DNA from 3 places in the uncultured Psychrobacillus sp. genome. Region 3 is predicted to be linked to each of the others. Evidence: predicted binding sites of a transcription regulator. Region 3 holds the regulator's gene; each other region holds the start of a gene.

What was found. The regulator LexA, encoded in region 3, represses DNA repair genes until DNA is damaged. The targets are predictions, from matches to a motif close to CGAACATATGTTCG.
Positions count from the first base shown of each region.
Region 1: a site for LexA is predicted at 5,617-5,630, ahead of uvrB (excinuclease ABC subunit UvrB). Genes of this name have one in related genera too.
Region 2: a site for LexA is predicted at 4,356-4,369, ahead of recA (recombinase RecA). Genes of this name have one in related genera too.

Region 1 covers NZ_CALIED010000020.1:149,866-158,436, forward strand. The annotation lists gene Q0371_RS05235 (DUF4097 family beta strand repeat-containing protein) at 1-590, opposite strand, end outside; gene uvrA (excinuclease ABC subunit UvrA) at 692-3,562, opposite strand; gene uvrB (excinuclease ABC subunit UvrB) at 3,569-5,551, opposite strand; gene Q0371_RS05250 (IDEAL domain-containing protein) at 6,058-6,288, opposite strand; gene Q0371_RS05255 (competence protein ComK) at 6,502-7,011, shown strand; gene Q0371_RS05260 (hypothetical protein) at 7,012-7,365, opposite strand; gene Q0371_RS05265 (HDOD domain-containing protein) at 7,488-8,571, opposite strand, start outside.
Region 2 covers NZ_CALIED010000084.1:17,497-26,067, forward strand. The annotation lists gene Q0371_RS17095 (SDR family oxidoreductase) at 1-571, shown strand, start outside; gene Q0371_RS17100 (YmfK family protein) at 691-1,497, shown strand; gene Q0371_RS17105 (RodZ domain-containing protein) at 1,515-2,369, shown strand; gene pgsA (CDP-diacylglycerol--glycerol-3-phosphate 3-phosphatidyltransferase) at 2,426-3,004, shown strand; gene Q0371_RS17115 (competence/damage-inducible protein A) at 3,020-4,276, shown strand; gene recA (recombinase RecA) at 4,449-5,513, shown strand; gene rny (ribonuclease Y) at 6,089-7,648, shown strand; gene Q0371_RS17130 (TIGR00282 family metallophosphoesterase) at 7,727-8,524, shown strand.
Region 3 covers NZ_CALIED010000071.1:29,741-35,315, forward strand. The annotation lists gene Q0371_RS14515 (N-acetylmuramoyl-L-alanine amidase) at 1-287, shown strand, start outside; gene Q0371_RS14520 (hypothetical protein) at 345-1,028, opposite strand; gene Q0371_RS14525 (hypothetical protein) at 1,317-1,556, shown strand; gene Q0371_RS14530 (hypothetical protein) at 1,620-2,216, opposite strand; gene Q0371_RS14535 (hypothetical protein) at 2,733-3,320, opposite strand; gene Q0371_RS14540 (DinB family protein) at 3,495-3,944, opposite strand; gene lexA (transcriptional repressor LexA) at 4,197-4,817, opposite strand; gene Q0371_RS14550 (LysM peptidoglycan-binding domain-containing protein) at 4,991-5,302, shown strand; gene Q0371_RS14555 (recombinase family protein) at 5,299-5,575, shown strand, end outside.

The DNA.
Region 1 (8,571 bases), on a different contig from region 3:
CGAGCAGAAATATGGTTATACTCTTTTTCTGGAACAAACAAAGCTACTTGTACGGAAATAGTTTTCATATCGCTATAAACGCGTAGCTTGTTTCCTTCAGTAGTAAATATAAACTCTTCTTGGAATCTCTTTCTTGCCTCTTCCTCTGTAGAGTTCTTAAAGGATTTGACTTTCACCGTAGCATGAGCAAATGGCTCCTCCGATGGAAAGATGTTCACTTTACCATTTGTAAGGTTAATCGAGATATCGTCAAATTGCACATCTTGTTTTACAAACTTCTCTTCAAAAGTAACAGGATCATTGAATTTCATTTCAAACTCGAAATCCTTCATTTTATCTACAGTCCCTTGCATGAACTGCATAAAACGATCTCCTACCATTGTAAAATCACGTTTTAAGTCCTCGATAAAATCTGCGCTACCTTGTTTGACTTGCTCTGTTTTTTTCTCTTCTTCAAACTTTTGAGTATTTACTTGGGGAGTTACAATTGTTGCTTGCTTACCTAGCTCTTCTAAAAGTGCCAGTGCTTCCTGTGCAGTAATCGTGCCGTTTTCAACCATATCCAAAATACGTTTACGCTCTTCTTGCATAGTTAAAGGCCTCCTCATAAATTTAAAAGTATATTACAAATATCTTCCTACTAGTTATACGTTCTGTGAGCCAAAAGGTTTCACTTACGTTTTTTTAGGCTTTAACTTTTTGTTGTTGCTTTATTAATGCCTTCTTCCATTCTTTTACGATCTCGCTCTAAAATAGGCTTTAAATAGTTTCCAGTATAAGAGCCTTTTGCTTCTGCAATTTTCTCGGGTGTCCCTGTTGCTAAAATGGTTCCGCCCTTGTCTCCACCCTCAGGCCCCAAATCGATTAAGTGATCTGCCGTCTTAATCACATCTAGGTTATGCTCAATCACTAAAACTGTGTCTCCATTTTCAACTAAGCGTTGTAACACGCCAAGCAGTCTCGCTATATCATCTACATGTAATCCAGTAGTTGGTTCGTCTAGAATATAAAATGACTTACCATTAGAACGCTTATGCAGCTCCGATGCTAGCTTCACTCGTTGTGCTTCTCCACCTGAAAGAGTAGTAGCTGGTTGTCCCAGCTCCATGTATCCCAAACCTACATCAAAGATTGTTTGGATCTTGCGACTTATTTTTGGATGATTTTCAAAGAATGCTAAAGCATCCTCAACCGTCATCTTCAAAATGTCTGCAATACTTTTTCCTTTATACAATACTTCAAGTGTTTCCCGGTTGTATCGTTTTCCATGACAAACCTCACAAGGTACATAGACATCTGGTAAAAAGTGCATCTCTATTTTGATAATACCGTCTCCGCGACAGGCTTCACAACGTCCACCTTTTATATTGAAGCTAAAGCGCCCCTTTTTATATCCTCGAATTTTCGCCTCGTTTGTTGAGGCAAAGAGATCTCTTATATCGTCAAATACCCCTGTATAAGTTGCAGGATTCGAACGAGGAGTGCGCCCAATAGGAGACTGATCGATTTCAATTACCTTATCAAGCATTTCAATTCCTTCTATTGTTTTATGTGCACCTGGCTTCGTTCTAGCTCGATTAATTTGATGTGCCAATGATTTATAAAGAATCTCATTCACCAATGTACTTTTTCCTGATCCGGATACCCCTGTGACTGCTGTAAATACTCCTAACGGGATATCGACACTCACATTCTTCAGGTTATTTTCAGTAGCACCTTTAATCTTGATATAACGACCATCTGGCTTTCTTCGTTCAATAGGTAGCGGAATATACTTTTTACCACTTAAGTATTGTCCAGTTAGTGAATTACTATCTTTCATTACTTCCTCTGGTGTTCCAGCTGCAACAATTTCCCCACCGTGGACACCAGCACCTGGTCCCACATCGATTAAATAGTCTGCTGCCATCATCGTGTCCTCATCGTGCTCAACTACGATTAACGTATTTCCTATATCTCTCATATCCTTGAGTGTTGCAACTAAGCGATCATTGTCCCTTTGGTGGAGACCAATAGAAGGCTCATCCAGAATATAAAGTACACCCGTAAGCCTTGAGCCTATTTGAGTTGCTAATCGAATGCGTTGAGCCTCACCCCCAGATAATGTTCCAGATGCGCGATTAAGCGTCAGGTAATTTAACCCTACATTATCAAGGAAGCTCAGACGTTCATCAATTTCTCTTAAAACTAGTCGAGCTATTTGCATATCCTTCTCTGATAGCTTTAATTCCTTAAAGAACTTATATGCTTCTTCGATGGAAAACTCAGATACTTGCCCGATATGCATAGAATCCACTTTTACGGCCATTGTTTCTTCTTTTAAACGATATCCCTTACAAGTAGGACAGTCATGCTCTGCCATATACTTTTCCATTTGTTCACGTGTGTAGTTGGAAGATGTATCTCTATAACGTCTTTCTATATTTGCAAGCACGCCTTCAAATTGAATTAGATTATCTCTCATTTGGCCGTATTCGTTTTGGTAACGGAAACGAATTTTGTCCTTACCCGAACCGTACATAATTTTGTTCCATTGATCAATTGGTAACTTTTCGACTGGTACATTCATTTTTATTTTGTAATGCTTGCACACTGCCTCTAGTAGCTTCGGATAATATTGAGAGCTAGTTGGCTGCCATGCGACAATGGCGCCTTCTTCTAAAGTTAAGCTTTTATCTGGAACGACTATATCCGGGTCAACCTCTAATTTGACACCTAATCCATCACAATCGTTACATGCACCAAATGGACTGTTAAATGAAAACATTCTAGGCTCTAGCTCTCCAATCGAAAAACCACAAATTGGACATGCATGATGCTCACTAAATAGCAGCTCCTCTTGCTCCATTACATCTATTAAAACTCGTCCATCTCCAAGTCTCAATGCGGATTCTAAGGAATCGCTTATTCGTGCAGCAATCCCTTCTTTTATAACAATTCGGTCGATGACTACTTCAATATTATGCTTCTTATTTTTGTCTAAAGTTATATCGTCATCTAAGTCTATTAAATCTCCATTAATGCGAACACGTACGTATCCTTGCTTTTTCATGTCCTCAAGCAATTTCACATGTGTCCCTTTGCGTCCAGAAACAATCGGGGCAAGAATTTGCATTTTTGTTCTTTCCGGATATTCAATGAGTCTATCAACCATTTGCTCGATTGTTTGGGAGGAAATCTCTATCCCATGTTTTGGACAAATCGGTTTCCCTACGCGAGCATATAATAATCGCATATAATCATAAATTTCCGTAACTGTTGCGACAGTAGATCTTGGATTCTTACTTGTTGTTTTTTGATCGATTGAAATAGCAGGAGACAGACCCTCTATAGAATCCACATCTGGCTTATCCATTTGGCCAAGAAATTGTCTTGCATAGGCTGACAAGGATTCGACATAACGTCTTTGCCCTTCCGCATAGATCGTATCAAAAGCTAATGATGACTTACCAGAACCAGATAAACCTGTCATGACGACAAGCTTATCTCTTGGTATTTTAATACTTATATCTTTTAAATTATTTGTTCGAGCACCTTGAATATTAATTTCTTGGTTTTTCACCAATCATCATCCTTCCAGCTTGAGCTCTAGAATTGCGTCACGTAATTCAGCAGCTCGTTCAAAGTTAAGCGCTTTTGCAGCATCTTTCATCTCTTTTTCGAGTTTGTCTAATAGTTTACCCTTTTCTTCCTTCGTTAAGACTTTTCCGCTAGTTAATTGCTGTACATAGCTTTCTTCGTCTTCCGCCACTTGAGAGGCTCGTATTACTTCTCTAATTTTCTTCTCAATCGTTTTAGGTGTGATGCCATGCTTTTCGTTATATTCCATTTGAATGGTACGACGACGCTTCGTTTCACTAATGGCCTTTGTCATAGAATCTGTCATTTTATCGGCATACATAATAACTTCACCGTTAGAGTTTCGGGCAGCTCGCCCAATAGTTTGTATTAATGAACGCTCTGAACGTAGGAAGCCTTCTTTATCCGCATCCAAAATAGCGACCAGTGAAACCTCAGGTAAGTCTAATCCTTCTCGCAATAGGTTAATTCCTATCAGGACATCATACGTTCCTAAACGAAGCTCTCGAATAATCTCAATTCGCTCTAATGTTTTTATCTCTGAGTGCAGATATTGTACTTTTATACCAATTTCCTTTAAGTAATCCGTTAAATCCTCGGACATTTTCTTTGTTAAAGTTGTTATTAAGACTCGTTCATTCTTAGCAGATCGTTCATATATTTCATTAATTAAATCATCTATTTGTCCTTCAATCGGCTTCACTGTAATAATAGGATCTAATAATCCCGTAGGTCGGATAATCTGCTCGACCATTTCTGGTGTATGCTCTAATTCGTATGGTCCCGGAGTTGCGGATACATAAATAGCCTGGTTCACATGCCCCTCAAATTCCTGGAAAGTGAGCGGACGGTTATCTAATGCAGAAGGTAACCGGAAACCATGATTTACTAGCACAGATTTCCGCGCCTGGTCTCCATTAAACATTCCTCTAACCTGTGGTAATGAAACGTGGCTTTCATCTACTACCAGTAAGAAATCCTTCGGAAAATAATCTAATAATGTATAAGGGGTTGCTCCCGCTTGTCTTAACGTCAAGTGGCGCGAGTAATTTTCGATCCCTGAACAGAAGCCCATTTCCTCCATCATTTCTAAATCATAATTCGTTCGCTGCTCGAGTCTTTGAGCTTCTAACAATTTATCCTCACTTCGAAGAATAGTAAGCTGCTCCTCTAATTCCTGACGAATATTATTTATGGCTATTTTCATCTTTTCTTCTCGTGTTACGAAGTGGGATGCTGGGAAAATAGCTACATGATCCCGTTCACCCAATATTTCTCCTGTTAACGCATCCACTTCTCGAATCCGATCTATTTCATCACCAAAAAATTCTACCCTTAGACATCTCTCATCACGAGAGGCAGGGAAAATTTCCACTACATCTCCACGAACTCGAAATGTTCCACGAGTAAAATTAATATCGTTTCGTTCATATTGCACATCCACTAGCTTTCTTAATAGCTGGTTTCGATCAATTTCCATGCCAACTCTTAGTGACACAACCATTTCTTTATATTCCTCTGGATTTCCGAGTCCATAAATACAGGAAACAGAAGCGATAATAATGACATCCTTACGTTCGAATAATGAAGAAGTGGCTGAATGTCGCAATTTATCAATTTCTTCATTAATGCTAGAATCTTTTTCTATATACGTATCCGTTTGTGGCACATATGCCTCTGGTTGAAAGTAGTCATAATAGCTGACAAAGTATTCTACTGCATTGTTAGGAAAGAATTCCTTGAACTCACTATATAGCTGCCCTGCAAGTGTCTTGTTATGGGCCATGACAAGGGTTGGTTTATTAATTTGTTGGATTACGTTTGAAATAGTAAAGGTTTTACCAGTACCTGTGGCCCCTAGTAATGTTTGATGCTTTTTGCCCTCATTTACTCCTTTTACTAGCTCTTTTATTGCTTCTATTTGATCCCCTGCTGGCTCATACGGAGATTGTAAATCAAAAATTTGTTCCATATGTATGCCTCCCGTATTCTTATTAAATTTAGTTTAACATAATCATTTTTCTAACACTATTAAAACGAACATACGTTTTTAAAATAAATTTTCAGAGTAGGTTCAACCTTTGTCGTATCAACGATTTAGTGGTAAAAATCTCTTCCTATCTATTACTACCCTCTTTTACAGAAAAAGCTACATTTTATCTTGCAAAAATATAAGAATGTTAGTTTTTTAACATCAAAAGAATAGACTTTTTATCAAAACTAAAAGCAGTTCAAATTTCACTCATTGTAAAATTTGAACTGCTTTATTTTTATATTTTCTTCATAGCCGTTGTTTTTATTAAGTTCGCCGCCTTATCTCCGAACTACTTTTTTGAAAGACATTTACCCAAATTAAATGCAAAAAGTGAGATTGCATATCGCAATCTCACTTTTTGGGGGCATGATTAGATTATCTCAGCCCCATCCTCAACATATATTAACTATTAATTCCTCACGAATTCCCGGCCCATTAGCAACTTAATTTTTCAGATGAAGTAACACGTTCGTGTACTCGTTAAATGCTTCTTTATCCTTGCGATCCAATGCCTCGTCAATTAAACCCATTAGCCGAAAACTTCTCTGCTCCCGGTGGACAACATTTAAAAACATATCAAGATAAATCTCGTTTAACAACTTTTCTGCAGAGCTTTCTTTCCCTGTTTGTCCCATTGCTTTCATAAAATCTGTATATGAATATTGTTTGTCCATTTCAATCACCCCGATGCCTTTTTTATATTATATAAAAGCTTAAGGCTAGTTGCAATCATTTTGAGAAAATTTAGATTATACAGTAAATAGAAGTATTTTTTAATTTTTAGATACATTAGCTTGATTTATTTCCAAAATTAACTATAATTTAAATTATAATATACTAAGGAGTGAAATTTTCTGACTAATAAAATTGAAAATAAATCCCATCTTATCTCCTTCGAAACCGCGTTACTTCAACCTTCTGTAGTAAATAACAAAGTTTACACGAAAGTTACTAATTTTTCTGGTGAAACCTCCATGGTAAGTAAAAAGCCATACGAAATCGTTCGTTATTCCTGCTCCTTCTACGGTTCTTCCTTTCAACACGCAGTAAACCTTTCCCGAGAAACGATTGGCAACTATTTTAAGCTACCAATCATACTAGCTCATGACTTTGGATCACCTTGTATATGGATTCCGGTTCTTTCTCCAAAATCAGATTTAAATATATGGTTTTCCTATCAGGCCATCGAAACTTTTTACCCAAATAAAAAGGGATCTACCGTTGTTCTTTCTAATGGGGATACCATTGATGTTCCTGTTTCGCCTAACACTATGAATCGTCAAGTGGCGTATGCCAACATATTAAGCACCCAATTCCTAAAACGAATGAGCCATCTTTTAAACAACGGATATGCCACCTCTAGACAAGCATCTATGCGTAAAAACATTCGCAACTGATTAGGTAATGGTTAAGTACATAGAAAGCAGTTCTTCTACGCGGTTACGAAGACGGACGTTCAGATAACGACGGTGCTCCTCGTATCCTCCATGAAAAAACACGTACTCTGTGAACATATCATCTCCTTCTCCTCTAATCACTTTCATACTATGCCTTCTCATGTAGACATGTGTGTCTTTTAGCTCTTTTTGAACTTGCTTTGCTGCTCCTTCTACGAGAGTCAAATAAGGTCTGTTTAATTTGAATGGGGCTTTTTCAATAATGGTTCGATCCTTTTCCAAGATGGTAAATACCATGGGAAGATAAATCATTTTTTCGAAATATGGAATTGCCTCTTCTGGTATTAAGGGCATCTTCATTCACCTTTCTTTTAAAAGAACATTTGTTCTTATATTTTACAACTTTTAAAAGAAAATGCAATGGAAAGAAAAGAACTTCAATCAAAAAACTGCCAATCCTAAGAATGGCAGTTTAATTACTGTGTTACTATGTCAGTTGCCCACTTACGAGCTTCCTTATAAAAATTATTAAGACTTGGAAAATCGATTTCTAGATTATTAGCTCCTTCGAGCATATCGTTCCAACGAACTTCATCATAGGCAATGGTTAAATCTAAGAAAGGCGTCATCTCTGTGCTGGACCCAACCAAAGTAGCCGCTACATCATCAGAAAGAGGTAACTCTTTAACTAGCTGATCCATCTTCTTATGTAAGATGGTGTCCATTAGAGAGAACATGCCTACTAATAAATATTCAGAGGAATTTGTCAGGTTTTTCTGTTTAGCAAGTAGCTCACAAAATTTCGCTCTAAATAAGGATGCTTCTACAATAGCTAGTCCATCCCCTTTGTAGTTTTGATGTACCTCTCGCAGTAACAAGACATGAAGCCAATAATTAATCTCCTCCAGCCCTAACATTAAAACACCCTGTTTAATCGAGCGAACCTTGGAACGTGGTCGAGCAACTGGAGAATTGACCATTTTTAACACTTTAAAGGTCAAGGAAACGTCTCTCTCTATTTCTAACGCAATTTCATCCATAGAAGCTTCTTCCTTGCGTAAAAGATTGATCAGTCTAATATATTGCACTACGTTAGCAGGTATATCAGTGGCCTTAATAATTTCAGGCTTAGCAAAGAAGTAGCCTTGGAACAATTTATAGCCAGCAGATTTAGCTTCGTAAAAATCTTCTCGTGTTTCAACCTTTTCAGCTAGCAGTACAATGTTGGGATAGTTGGTTTGGACAATTTTCTCGACCGATTTTCTCTCTTCCACTGTAGTGGCAAGAAAATCTATCTTAATAAAGCTAACTAAGCTAAACAGTTCATCATAATAGTCAACATTTTGTTTTAAAACAAAATCATCCAGTGCAAGAAGAAAGCCCATTGCTTTTATTTGTCTAATTTGTTTAATAAGACGGGGAGTTATCGTAATATTTTCTAGTATCTCTACTACTATCCTGTTAGATGGGAACTTTCTTAGTACCGCCTTATCCAGAAGGTTTTCAGTGAAATTAATAAAGCATAGCTTATCGCCTGCAATTTCATTTATTCCTATGGTC
Region 2 (8,571 bases), on a different contig from region 3:
ACAGGAATTTATACCTATTCAAGCAGACCTATTAGATACAAGTGCAATTGAAGTCATTGTGAATTCTATTTACTCTCTTCAATCGATAGTCTTTGCCCAAGGCCAAAGTCTTTATAAGGGTATAGAAGAGACCTCTCTGGAAGAAATACGACATCTCTTTCAAGTACATGTAGAGCATCCGATGTTTTTAGCGGGAAGATTAGCTCCTAAGCTACGAAAGAATGAGCATAGCTCTATTATCTTTATTGGCTCTATATGGGGAGAAACAGGTGCTTCCTATGAGGCAGCCTATTCTGCTGCTAAAGGGGCTCAGCATGCGTTTGTGAAAGCCTATGCGAAAGAGGTTGCCATGCAAAAGACAAACGTTAATGTCGTCGCACCAGGTTTTATCGATACAAAAATGAACGCTCATTTAGATGATGAATCTCGAGAGTTTATATTAGAAGAGATTCCTGCAGGTATATTTGGCAAACCACAGGATGTAGCCAATGTGATTGTTTTTTTAGCAAGTGAGCATGCATATTATATTACTGGTCAGGTCATTCGAGTTAATGGTGGTTGGTATATTTAGGAAAAGAAAAGGGGGAAGTTAACTCTCTTTTCTTTTTCCCTTTTATTCGGTTATAAAATCATATATGATAGAACTATTAATGCATTGAGAACGTCATTCTATAAAGGGAGGAATACATGATGGCAAGTGAATGGTTTTTTGAATACGAAATTCAAGTAAATCGTCCTGGACTTTTAGGAGACATTTCTTCTCTATTGGGTATGCTGCGAGTAAATATAGTCACTATTAATGGAGTAGATGAGGGTAGACGTGGTATGCTCATTAAAGCTGAAAAAAAAGAAAATATTGAACGCTTTGAACATATCATTTCCACAATGGAAACAATTCATTTAACTAAGTTTCGTGAGCCGAAGCTAAGAGATCGTTTAGCTGTGCGTCACGGAAGATACATACAAAGAGATGCTGATGACAGAAAGACTTTTCGATTCGTAAGAGATGAGCTTGGTCTACTAGTAGATTTCATGGCTGAGATCTTTAAACAGGAAGGACATAAGCTAATCGGTATCAGAGGTATGCCTAGAGTAGGGAAAACAGAATCTGTAGTTGCAGCAAGTGTTTGTGCGAACAAAAAATGGATTTTCCTGTCTTCCACAATGATTAAGCAAACGATTAGAAATCAACTCGCTGGGGATGAATTCAGCGATCGCAATATCTTTATTCTGGATGGAATTGTTACAAGAAAGTCAAATGATGAAAAGCATCTACAACTTGTTAGGGAAATGATGAGAATGCCTACTATTAAAGTAGTGGAGCACCCAGATATGTTCATCAAGCATTCCGAATATTCTATAGAGGATTTTGACTATATAATTGAGCTTCGTCATAGTCCAGAGGAAGAAATAACGTACGAAATGATGGAAAAAAATCATGCGATGACCGACAAAGGCATGGGTGGATTTGGCGGATTCGGTGAATTTAATTTTTAACGAAGTAGGTGTTTTAATTGACTGAACTTGGTACTCGTTTAAAAGAAGCGAGAACAGCAAAAGGATATAGTATCGAGGATTTGCAAGAAATAACAAAAATCCAAAAAAGGTATTTAGCTAACATTGAGGAAGGGAATTATTCTACAATTCCTGGTGCTTTTTACGTGCGAGCTTTTATCAAGCAATACGCAGAGGCAGTTGGCTTAAATGGGGATGAGCTTTTAGAGACATACAAATCAGAGCTTCCAAGTCCTACAAATGAGGATGTTGCAAAAACTATTCCTGCAACACCGTCTAGAAGAACTTTGGGTGGCCGAGCATCGAACAGATTTATGGAAATTATGCCGATGATTATTGTGGCATTGTTTGTTGTCGCGATAATTGTGATTGTATGGACACTTAGACAGAACTCTCCAGAGACGGAAGAGTCACCTGCAGTAGAAACAGAGGAACCAGTGACTATGGATATCACTCCTCCACCTTCGGATCAAACAGCTACAGATAATGAAGAAGAGGAAGAGGCTGTGGAAGAAGAAATTGAAGAAGAACCAGTGCCTAAACTAGCTTTCACGTTAGAGGGGACTCAAGGGGAAACTTCAACATATACTGTATCTGGTGCAGAAACTTATCAGCTAAAGTTAATGGCTAGCAGCGACAAGACATGGTTAAACTTAAAAGACCAAGCAAACAAAACTTTATATGATAGCTGGGTTAACACTGGAACGCCATATGAGCTAGATGTAACTACAACGGAACAAATTCGCGTGAGAGTGGGTAACGTTCCAGTTACGCAAGTCTTTATTAATGATGAGCTAGTAGAATTCCCAACAGATAAGAGTCCTCAAAATTTAGTTATAAAATTCAGCAAATAGTCATCGATTAGATGGCTATTTTGTTTGAAATATGAAAGGAGTATTTTTTGATGAAAATGAATATACCAAACCAAATTTCTATGTTTCGCATATTTTTAATTCCAGTATTTATGATTTTTATGCTAATTGATTTTAACTGGGGGGAAGCTAGTTTTTTAGGCGCAACCATTCCAGTAAATCACCTAATTGGAGCTATTATTTTTATTATCGCCTCTATTACTGATTTTATCGATGGTTATTATGCTCGTAAATATAATTTAGTAACCAATATGGGTAAGTTTTTAGATCCTCTAGCGGACAAATTGCTAGTTTCAGCAGCATTAATTATATTAGTGCAGTTTGGAGTTGCACCAGCGTGGGTAGTTATATTAATTATCAGCCGTGAATTTGCAGTGACTGGTTTACGCTTAATATTAGCGAATACAGGAGAGGTAGTTGCAGCAAATCAACTCGGTAAAATAAAAATGTGGACACAAATTATCGCGATTTCATCATTACTTTTAGGAAATGTATTTTTTGAAATGTTCAATTTCCCATTTGATATGATCATGCTATACGTTTGTCTATTCTTTACTTTATGGTCGGGATTTGATTATTTCTATTTGAATCGCAAAGTGTTACTTGACTCAAAATAGGAAGGAAGTTTTGGGATGAAAGCAGAGATTATTGCGGTAGGATCAGAATTATTGTTAGGGCAAATTTCCAATACGAACGCAAGATATATATCCTCCCAGCTGGCAGAGTTAGGGATCGATGTGTATTACCACACAGTAGTTGGAGACAATCCTAATCGTTTGTTAGAAGCCATAAAAATCGCAGAAAATCGAGCTGACCTCATTATTTTTTCAGGAGGTTTAGGACCTACTAAAGACGATCTTACAAAAGAAACAATTTCTAAACACCTTAACAAAAATCTTGTATTAGATGATCATGCAATCATTTATATTGAGGATTTCTTTAAAAGAGCTGGAAAAGTAATGACGGAGAACAATAAAAAACAAGCATTAGTTTTAGACGGCTGTACTGTCCTTGAAAACAAGCATGGGATGGCTCCGGGGATGCTGCTTTCCACAGAGAAACATACATATATGTTATTGCCTGGCCCTCCAAAAGAATTAGAGCCGATGTTCCAATTTGAGGCTAAGCCGCTGTTACCTAAACTGCTTTACAAAGAAAATGTAATTATGTCCCATGTCATTCGCTTTTATGGTATTGGCGAAGCAGAGTTGGAGAATGAGGTCCAGGATTTATTGGACAATCAAACAAATCCGACCCTTGCGCCGCTAGCTTCTGACGGCGAGGTAACCTTACGACTTACTGCGAAAGCAGATACGGAGGAAGAAGCTTGGAAAAGGATTGAAAAGCTACAAGCTGAAATCTTAAACCGCGTGGGCAAATATGTGTATGGATATAATAACGAATCGTTAGCCTCCAAGCTTAGAGATATACTAATTGACAATGAGCTAACAATTTCTGCTGCAGAAAGTATGACTGCTGGACTTTTTCAATCGGAGTTGGCGGCAGTCCCAGGAATGGGCGTAGCACTTGTAGGTGGCATTATCACCTATACGGAAGAAGTGAAAATCAATCAGCTTGGTGTTAAGAGAGAAACGATTGATGAACATAGCGTCGTTTCTAGTCAGGTTGCAGAAGAAATGGCTAGTCGAGTCAAAGAAAAGTTTGAAACAACGATAGGTATAGGTATTACTGGAGCAGCTGGGCCAGATGGACACGGAGATCAACCGGCAGGAACGGTGTGGATTGGAATAGCGTATGGAGACGTCGCCCCAATTTCTTATAAATTGAATCTATCCGGTATGAGAAACACAAATCGTTTAAGAACAGTTAAGTTTACTATCCATTATTTGATTCGACTTTTAAGAGAAGAAGGATTATCGAAAATTTAATTTTAACAAAAGAAAACGGCTCAAATTATCATTTTGTGCTGTTTTTTCCTATCAAAATCTAATAGTGTTAAAAAATAAACGAATAGATGTTCGCTTTTTTCTTGTAAATTTCTCAAAGACCGAGTATACTAAAGATAGTAAAAAAAATGATAGTTTCTAGGAGGAAATACATTTGGCTAATGATCGTAAAGCAGCGTTAGAAATGGCTTTAAAACAAATAGAGAAACAATTTGGTAAAGGTTCCGTAATGAAATTAGGAGAGAAAACAGACCGTGAAATCTCTACCTCTTCAAGTGGTTCCCTAGCTCTTGATGCAGCACTTGGAATAGGCGGATATCCAAGAGGTCGTATTATTGAAATTTATGGCCCAGAGAGCTCAGGTAAAACAACTGTAGCGCTTCACGCTATTGCAGAAATACAAAAAACAGGTGGGCAAGCGGCATTTATTGATGCAGAGCATGCGTTGGACCCTGTATATGCACAAAAACTAGGCGTTAACATAGATGAATTATTATTATCTCAACCCGACACTGGAGAGCAAGCCCTTGAAATCGCAGAAGCTCTAGTCCGCAGTGGTGCGGTTGAAATCATTGTTATCGACTCTGTTGCAGCATTAGTACCAAAAGCGGAGATAGAAGGAGAAATGGGAGACTCTCATATTGGTCTTCAAGCTCGCTTAATGTCTCAAGCATTACGTAAGCTATCAGGAGTTATTAACAAATCTAACACTATAGCAATCTTTATTAACCAAATTCGTGAAAAAGTTGGAGTAATGTTTGGTAACCCGGAGGTAACGCCTGGTGGTCGTGCACTTAAATTCTACAGCTCTGTCCGCTTAGAAGTAAGACGTGCTGAAGCTATTAAACAAGGTACAGACATTATGGGTAACAAAACGAAAATTAAAGTAGTAAAAAACAAAGTTGCTCCACCATTTAAAACTGCAGAAGTAGATATTATGTACGGAGAAGGAATCTCTCAAGAAGGAGAAATCGTTGATATAGGTTCTGAATACGATATTATCCAAAAAAGTGGTTCTTGGTATGCTTACAATGAAGAACGTATTGGCCAAGGGCGAGAAAACGCTAAGCAATTCTTGAAAGAAAACCCTGCTATTAAAGAAGAAGTGGCATTAAAAATTCGTCAATCTCTAGGTATGTCTGCTGGTGCACTTGTTATTGCAGCGCATGAGCCAGAGGACGAAGATGGCGAGTTCGAGCTACTTTTAGAAGATGAATAATAGTTAAAGTTAAAAAGATATCAAGAGACTCTCTCTTGGTATCTTTTTTTAAAATCTATTTCTAATATTTTTTGTAGTTTAAACTTATCATAAAGTCCATTTTACTTGAACTTTAGTAGTTGTGAATGAGCTAAATTCAAAATTAGAAGCTTTACCTATTAAAAGCGTTCGTTGAAACGACAGGCAATGAATCTAGTCGGTTGAATGAACATTGATCATTCTTCAGAAAAGGACAACCAGAGCTGAAACTAATTATAATTTCTTTGCTGAGCAGATAAATATCATGATTTTTTTATTGATTGTTCCTTGTGGTTTTACATAATAAAAGAAAATATGAAATTGTTTCAAATAGGAATTATGAAATCATATTATTTAGGCAATACCTAAAGTAATAGATATCCTCTCTCTAAAACTAATAATATTCTTCCGTTTCCTTGACAGAGTATTTCTACATCTATACAATTAAAATTGTATAATTTCTTTATTAAATGACTAAAAAGCAGTACAAATATGCATTCAATTAGCATATATGTGCCGACTGAAACTTAAAAGTATAGCAAGAGGGGGTGTTCGAAATGACATGGGAAATTATCATCTCCGCTTTGCTTGGTCTTATTATCGGTGGCGCTGTTGGTTACGGTTATCTGAAAAAAGTGAATGATTCAAAAGTGACTGGTGCAAAACAATCTTCTGTACTCATTATAGAGGAAGCAAAGCGAGAGGCAGAAGCATTAAAGAAAGAAGCACTTTTAGAGGCCAAAGATGAAACTCACCAATTACGAAATGAAGCTGAATCTGACATCCGAGAACGCCGCATGGAACTGCAAAAACAGGAAAATCGGTTATTACAAAGAGAAGAGAATCTAGATCGTAAAGATGATGCTCTAAACAAGAGAGAAGTAAGTCTTGAGCGTAAAGAAGATGCTCTAACACAAAGACAACAGCATATCGAACAAAAGGAAAGTAAAGTGGATGAACTAGTTGAAGAGCAACAAACAGAGCTACAACGTATTTCTACTCTTACTCGTGAAGAAGCAAAAACTATCATTCTTCAAGAGGTAGAAAATGAATTGGCTACTGATATTGCTGTGATGACTAAAGAATCTGAAACAAGAGCCAAAGAAGAAGCTGACAAGAAATCGAGAGAAATACTTTCACTTGCTTTACAAAGGTTTGCAGCAGATCACGTTGCGGAAACTACCGTTTCGGTTGTAAACTTACCGAATGACGAGATGAAAGGACGAATTATCGGACGTGAAGGACGAAACATTCGTACACTCGAAACATTGACTGGTATCGATCTTATCATTGACGACACACCAGAGGCTGTAATTCTTTCCGGGTTCGATCCGATTAGAAGAGAGACTGCTCGATTAGCCCTTGAAAAATTAGTGCAAGATGGACGTATCCATCCTGCTCGAATTGAAGAAATGGTAGAGAAGTCTAGAAGAGAAGTAGATGAACAAATTCGCGAAATTGGCGAACAAACTACTTTTGATATAGGTGTTCATAACCTACATCCAGATTTGATGAAGATTTTAGGCCGTTTAAGATACCGTACAAGTTATGGTCAAAACGTATTAAAACATTCTACTGAAGTTGCCTATTTAGCTGGTCTCTTAGCTGCAGAGCTTGGAGAAGACGTAACACTTGCTAGACGTGCAGGCTTATTACACGACATCGGAAAAGCAATTGACCATGAAGTGGAAGGAAGTCACGTTGAAATAGGTGTAGAACTTGCAAGAAAGTATAAAGAACATCCGGTAGTAATTAATAGTATTGCTTCCCATCACGGAGATACAGAAGCTACTTCTGTCATTGCCGTATTAGTAGCAGCAGCAGATGCTTTATCTGCAGCTAGACCTGGTGCAAGAAGTGAAACATTAGAAAATTACATTCGCCGCCTTGAAAAACTAGAGGAAATTTCAGAATCCTATGAAGGTGTTGAAAAATCCTTTGCTATTCAAGCGGGTAGAGAAATCCGCATTATGGTTCGTCCTGATCAAATCGATGACATTACGGCTCATCGCTTGGCAAGAGACATCCGTAAGCGAATTGAAGAAGAGCTCGATTATCCTGGTCACATAAAAGTAACTGTAATCAGAGAAACTAGAGCCGTAGAATACGCAAAATAAAGTAAAAGCAATCATAACATTGAAAACAAAAGGCTTCGAAATGAAGCCTTTTTTTCGTGAAAGGACGTTATTGTAAAAATGAAAATACTATTTATCGGTGATATTGTTGGATCAATTGGCAGAGATACCTTGGAAAGCTACTTACCAAGACTAAAAAGAAAATATATGCCAGATGTTGTAATTGCCAATGGGGAGAATGCAGCTGCTGGTAGAGGCATTACGAAAACTATATTTAACTCTCTTTTACATATGGGAGTAGACGTAGTGACGATGGGAAACCATACATGGGATCAAAAAGAAATTATGGACTTCATCGATGATACAGATTATTTAATTCGTCCTGCCAATTTTTCAGAAGACGCTCCGGGTAAAGGAATGACCTCTGTAACGAAAAACGGCCACACTATTTCTGTCATCAATATGCATGGTAGAACATTCTTACCGCCACACGATGATCCATTTAAAATGGCAACTGAAATGGTTGAAGAAGCTAAGCAGCTATCCCCAATTGTATTTGTAGACTTTCATGCAGAAGCGACAAGTGAAAAAATTGCCTTTGGATGGCATTTAGACGGCAAGGCCTCTGTTGTAGTAGGAACTCATACGCATGTACAAACAGCGGATTCTCGTATTCTTCCTGGCGGCACTGCTTATATTACAGATGTCGGAATGACAGGTCCTTATGATGAAGTATTAGGGATGAAAAAAGAGGACGTACTATACCGTTTCCAAACAAATATGCCAACTCGCTTTGAAGTACCGAAGAGCGGTCGTTCGGTGCTAAGTGGATTTTTCGTAGAGGTGGATAACCAAACTGGTAAAGCAACACATCAAGAGAGAATATATATTAACGAAGATTATCCATTTGAAGCATAAAAAAGTCTAAAAAATTTCTTCCGAGCATAAGTTAGTTTATGAACGAA
Region 3 (5,575 bases):
TGCCTTCGATTCTTACAGAAAACGGGTTTATTGATAATGCCAACGATGCAGCTAAGCTCAAGACTTCCTCTTTCATTGAATCTTTAGCTAGAGGTCATGTAAATGGTATCGTAAAGTCCTTTGGGCTTCCTAAAAAGGCTACAGCTGTTTATCACACGGTTGTAAGCGGAGACACTGTCTATGGACTTAGCCAAAGATACGGTAGTACAGTTCTGCAGATAAAAGATTGGAATGGTCTAGACTCCAATTATACGATTTATGTTGGTCAAGTATTAAGAGTAAAATAAGAAGGATGCATCAAAAAGAAAAAGCGCGGGGTATATTTACTCCACGCTTTTCTTCCTCTACTTTGTATTAATGGTTACACCTTGCAGCTTCAAATACTGACCATCTGAAACAGTTAAATAAGTATCAGCTTGTACATTTTCATTCGTTACGATATCTTCCAGCTGATGAGAGCTGCTCTTAGATACTTCGTAATAACCTAATTCAGAATCTGTACCTAAAGTGATCTTATATTCTCCTGCAGGGAGATCTTTTCCAATCTTATACATACCATCCGTGTAGACATTGTCTTCTGGAATAACTGAAGGTGCCTGGTCTACCGCATACATTTCTCCATCCTGGAATTTAAAATATTCCCCATCTTTAAGAGTCACATAGGAATTTGCACCCTTACTTAAGTTATCGTTGAAAATAATACTTTCCAATGCTCCGGAGCTATCTTTAGAGCTCTCGATATACGTGTAGCCTTTTGCAAACACTATATATTCTCCAGCTGGAATATCGGTCCCAACCTTGTAAGTCCCCGATTTAATCTTCCCGTCATCCTTCTTTTTGGTTTCCTCCTTTTCCTCTGTAGGTTTGTCAGAGGTAGTGGTATCATCCGTTTTGTTTGTAGTTTGATCGGTTGCGGTATCATTTGTAGCGTCTTCATCTCCGCCACCTGTAGTTAATACAATGATTATAATAATGACGATTACCCAGAACCACCACTTTTTATAAAACGGCTTTTTTGACTTTCCCATATATTTCTCCACCAATCATAAGAAAAGATTTGTTTAAACATTAAGAGGTTGCCCAATAATGTTATTTTTTATGAGTTATGATAGAGATTTAATTACTAAAAAAGGAAAGATAAAGGAGTTCATTGTTAGAAAGGAGAATAGTGTATGAAGACGTGGCGAGAATAAAATTATTTTGGTGATTTTTTTACAGGGGATATATGAAGTGTCTACTTCTATAGGGTAGGAAGGAGAAAGAGAGAAGAATAATACATTCCACTATAAATATGGTACAAGTGAAGAGGTGCATTGATGTTCGAAAAAATAAGAGTAACCTTGTTGGTATGTGCAATTGTATTTGGAGTTTTAGATTTACTAACCGAACTGAATTTATTACCTTTTATGGCGTTGTTCATAGGTGCAAATTGTTTTCTATTAGGGTTAAACGATTTAAAAAAAGAGAACAAAGTATTTATGGGTTATACATTTATGATGATCTCTTTGATACTAGTTTTAATGGCTATAATCAGTTTATTTAAACCTTATTATTAAAAAATGAGCTTGGCAAAATGTTTACCAGCCCATTTTTTATATTCTTTCTTTATTATAGCTGTATTAATCTATTCCATATTCCTTGATGAGTGTCTCCATTTTTCTGCCGAACTCACGATCCAATTTTCGTACTTCATTTAAAATTTCATTTGCCTTTGTAATTTTATCTGGGTCGTTGGCATCCATGCCGGCTGCAACCTCACTAAATGCAATGTGCTGCTTGCTAATGGCATCTATTAGTAACTCATGGGTAGCTGCAATATCATCATTAGGGGGAATGATTGCTTCTATGTTTTCTAGTACAAACATATTTTGCGGCAGTATTTCTTCATAAATGGCAGTAGCAAATGTATAGCTATCGATTTCACCATTTGATGCACCCATTCTAAGTTCATCCCACTGTACCGCTAAGTCAGATACCTGCATATAAGCGTCTCGTACATCATCAACATAATACTGTATCAATTCCTTGTCGGCTGTCACAACTTCTGTTTTTTCTTCTTCCTTCGTAACTTCTTTTTCTACTTTAGTTTCAGACTCTTCTTCCTTTTTGACGACTTCCACCGTTTCCTTCTCGGGCTTTGCTTCCTTTGAAGATGGAGAACAGGCAGTCACTCCCAGAATAAGGGAAATTAACCCTATCATGAACCATTTCTTCATTTTATTAACCCCTTCCTGTAATTGGAAAGTACTATATTTTTAGTACACGGATCTTTCATACATCTTTTAAACGGGCTAACAAATGCGATACCAGTGAAGGACATACTAAGACCTTCCTAAGCTGATTTCTTTTTATTTTCGATGAATAAAAAATCACTTACTTAATATATTCAGATGAAAAAATGAAGTCACTGCTATTTGGTTAATGATCGCTTGTAAAATAGCTTTTGTGCGTTGGTAATAGGGTGTTTTAAGGGGATATAAAAATATAAAGATGAGTATTTTCTTAAATAGCAAAATCCTGATTAAACGCTAACATTTACAAATAAGTGATTGTAGCGGCAGGTCACGACATCAGGATGATGGCTTAACCTGAACAACTGAAAGCGTCTGTCAGAAATATATTCACTCAGATGTTATGAAAAAGGGAAGGAGGTTCTTTGGAAATAAAAAAAGATGGACATGAATATATCATGCCATCTTAATGTCTTTTGGTGTATGTGATTTTTTTACAAATCAATCTATATTATATTCAAGTAGTAAATTCTCCATCTCTCTTCCAAATTCGCGATCAAGTTTTCTTACCTCACTCAAAATTTCGTTCGCCTTAGTCATTTTATTGGAATCGTATGTGTCCATAGCAGTAGCAACCTCACTAAATGCTATATGCTGTTTATTGATTGCGTCTATAAAAAGTTCATGGGTACGAGCAATTTCATCATTCGGAGGGACTATTGCTTCAATTACTTCAATAATAGCCATGTTTTGGGGTAACAAATCTGTTCTGATTACTTCAGCGAATTCTGGAGGAGTTACCTCTCCTGTGGAGGAGCCTATTCTTAGAGCATCCCACTGAGCTCCTAAATTAGTAGTCTCCATATAAATTTCCCTAACTTCCGTGACATACGTTTCAACGGCTTCTCGATCTTTAAAATTTTCAGGTACTTTAGTAGATACCATTTCTGCCTCTGTTTTACTAGCTTTAAGTTCTATTGGTCGTTTTTCCTTGTCAGCTATTGGGGGAGTAACCTCTTCATTTGAATTACAGGCAACTAAGTAAATAGTGCACGAAAGTAAAAATATTAATTTTAGTCCTTTCCTCATATTTTCTCTCCTTTTCTTATTTGGGTTGTAACACACATATATGGAAGGTTTTTCTTGAACTATAAAACTTTACCCTTCGTCGCAAAAAGAAAAACCAAAAAAGGAGAAAATTGTATAAAATAAATGAAAAATAGAGTATTTAATATTTTTTAGTAGAAATGTATGTAATAGTTGTTAGAATAATGGTTTTTCAAATTGGTTCAGATGGGCAATCACAGCTAGTTGACCAATATGGTAGGCCTCGTGACCATACACATGCTGAAATACCCAACCAATTGTCGGAACTGATGGAGGGATCCACCCGTCAGAAAATGATGGCACGTCTATAAGCTGGTCAAATTGTAAAACATCCAAAGAGTTAAGAATAAAATCAGTTTCCATTCTGATTTCCTCGTAAGCTGTTAAGATTTCTCGAGGTGGTGAATAAGCATCAACAGTAACTTTAGGTTTCTTTTTAAAAGCTATTTCATTGATCCAGAAATCCTCACTTGTGGCTATATGAGATACTACCCAGGCTACATTATTAGAGTAATTAGGGTGAACTTTCACCCAATTTTCTTCAGACAAATTTTTAAGGTAAGGTATTAAGGTTTTTCGAAAATCGTTACGATAAGGAAATTGCAATTTGAATCTTCCTTTCCACGGTTAGTAGATTATGATTCTCTTTTGTTAAGTTCTTTCATAAAAAGACGAGGGGGAAGTGTAGACTTAAGGTGTAAAAGCAAGATAAGAAATTATTAGTAAAAACAAAACCCCCTCACATATAAATGTGAAGGGGTTTTTCGATGATCTAAACAGAAATGTCCACTTTCTAGTTTAGATATGATATCGGCTCTACGTAATCATACTATGATACGGAAATAAGTCAAGAGATTATTAGTGGATATGTCGGTAAACTCCAACTACTTTTCCTAAAATCGAAACTTGGTTCACAATAATAGGGTCCATAGTCGAGTTTTCTGGTTGTAATCTAAAATATGTTTTTTCTTTAAAGAACCGTTTCACAGTAGCTTCGTCGTCCTCAGTCATTGCAACTACAATATCCCCATTATTAGCAGATTGTTGTTGTTTAACCACAACATAATCTCCATTCAAGATTCCAGCTTCAATCATACTGTCACCCATAATTTCTAACATGAATAGATGGTCGTCCGATGTACCAAACGTTTCAGGTAAAGGAAAAAATTCTTCAACATTTTCAATAGCTGTTATAGGCATACCGGCAGTAACTTTACCAACCAAAGGAACATGCACAACACCCTGTCTTTCCACAGAAACTTCCAAACCGTCCAAAATTTCAATAGCGCGTGGTTTTGTAGGATCTCTCCGAATTAACCCTTTACTCTCTAATCTTGCTAAGTGACCATGCACTGTAGAGCTTGAGGCAAGTCCAACAGCCTCGCCAATTTCACGTACGGAAGGTGGATAGCCTTTTTTACGAACCTCTTCTTTTATAAAAGCTAAAATATCTTCCTGTCTTTTCGACGCTTTCTTCAATGAGTTCACCTCTTTTAGTAATAAATTACCTACTATATTAATACTTGTTAATAGTATAACAGTGTCCTATACAATATGCAAACATAGGTTCTAAAATATGTTGACAAAAACAAATGTTCGCATTAGTATTAAAATGTAGATACGAACAAACATTCTTATTTGGAGGTTTTAACATGAATTGGGTAAAAAACAATTATTTTTTAGCGTTATTTTTAGGACTTAATCTAATTTTCATAACAACTATGGCTATTACACATACAATCTCGGCAGAAAAAGATTACGAAATTCATATAGAACAAGGAGATTCCCTTTGGGGACTTGCTAGTGAATATGGAGTAAAAGATTCAAAAGAAGACTGGATAAGTAAAGTTATCGAAATGAATAATTTATATGATACCTCTATTAAACCAGGAGATGTTATAGTAATTCCAAAGGTAAGTGAGAACTATCACTTAAATTATGGAACAGAGGTAGCAGGAGAATGAAATCAGTTATTTATTGTCGGGTAAGTACAGACAAGTCTACTCAAGAAACTTCACTAGAGAGACAAGAAGAAGAGTTAATAGATTTTGCAACAAAACAGGGTTATGAGGTTTCTCAAGTATTCTTAGACCAGCATAGTGGGTACGATGTGGAGAGAGATGGCCTACTAGAAATGCTTAATTATGTGAAGGAGAATGATATTAAAGCTGTATTTGTCCAAGATGAAACTAGAATCGGCAGAGGAAATGGGAGAATGGCAGTCCTTCATATGCTGC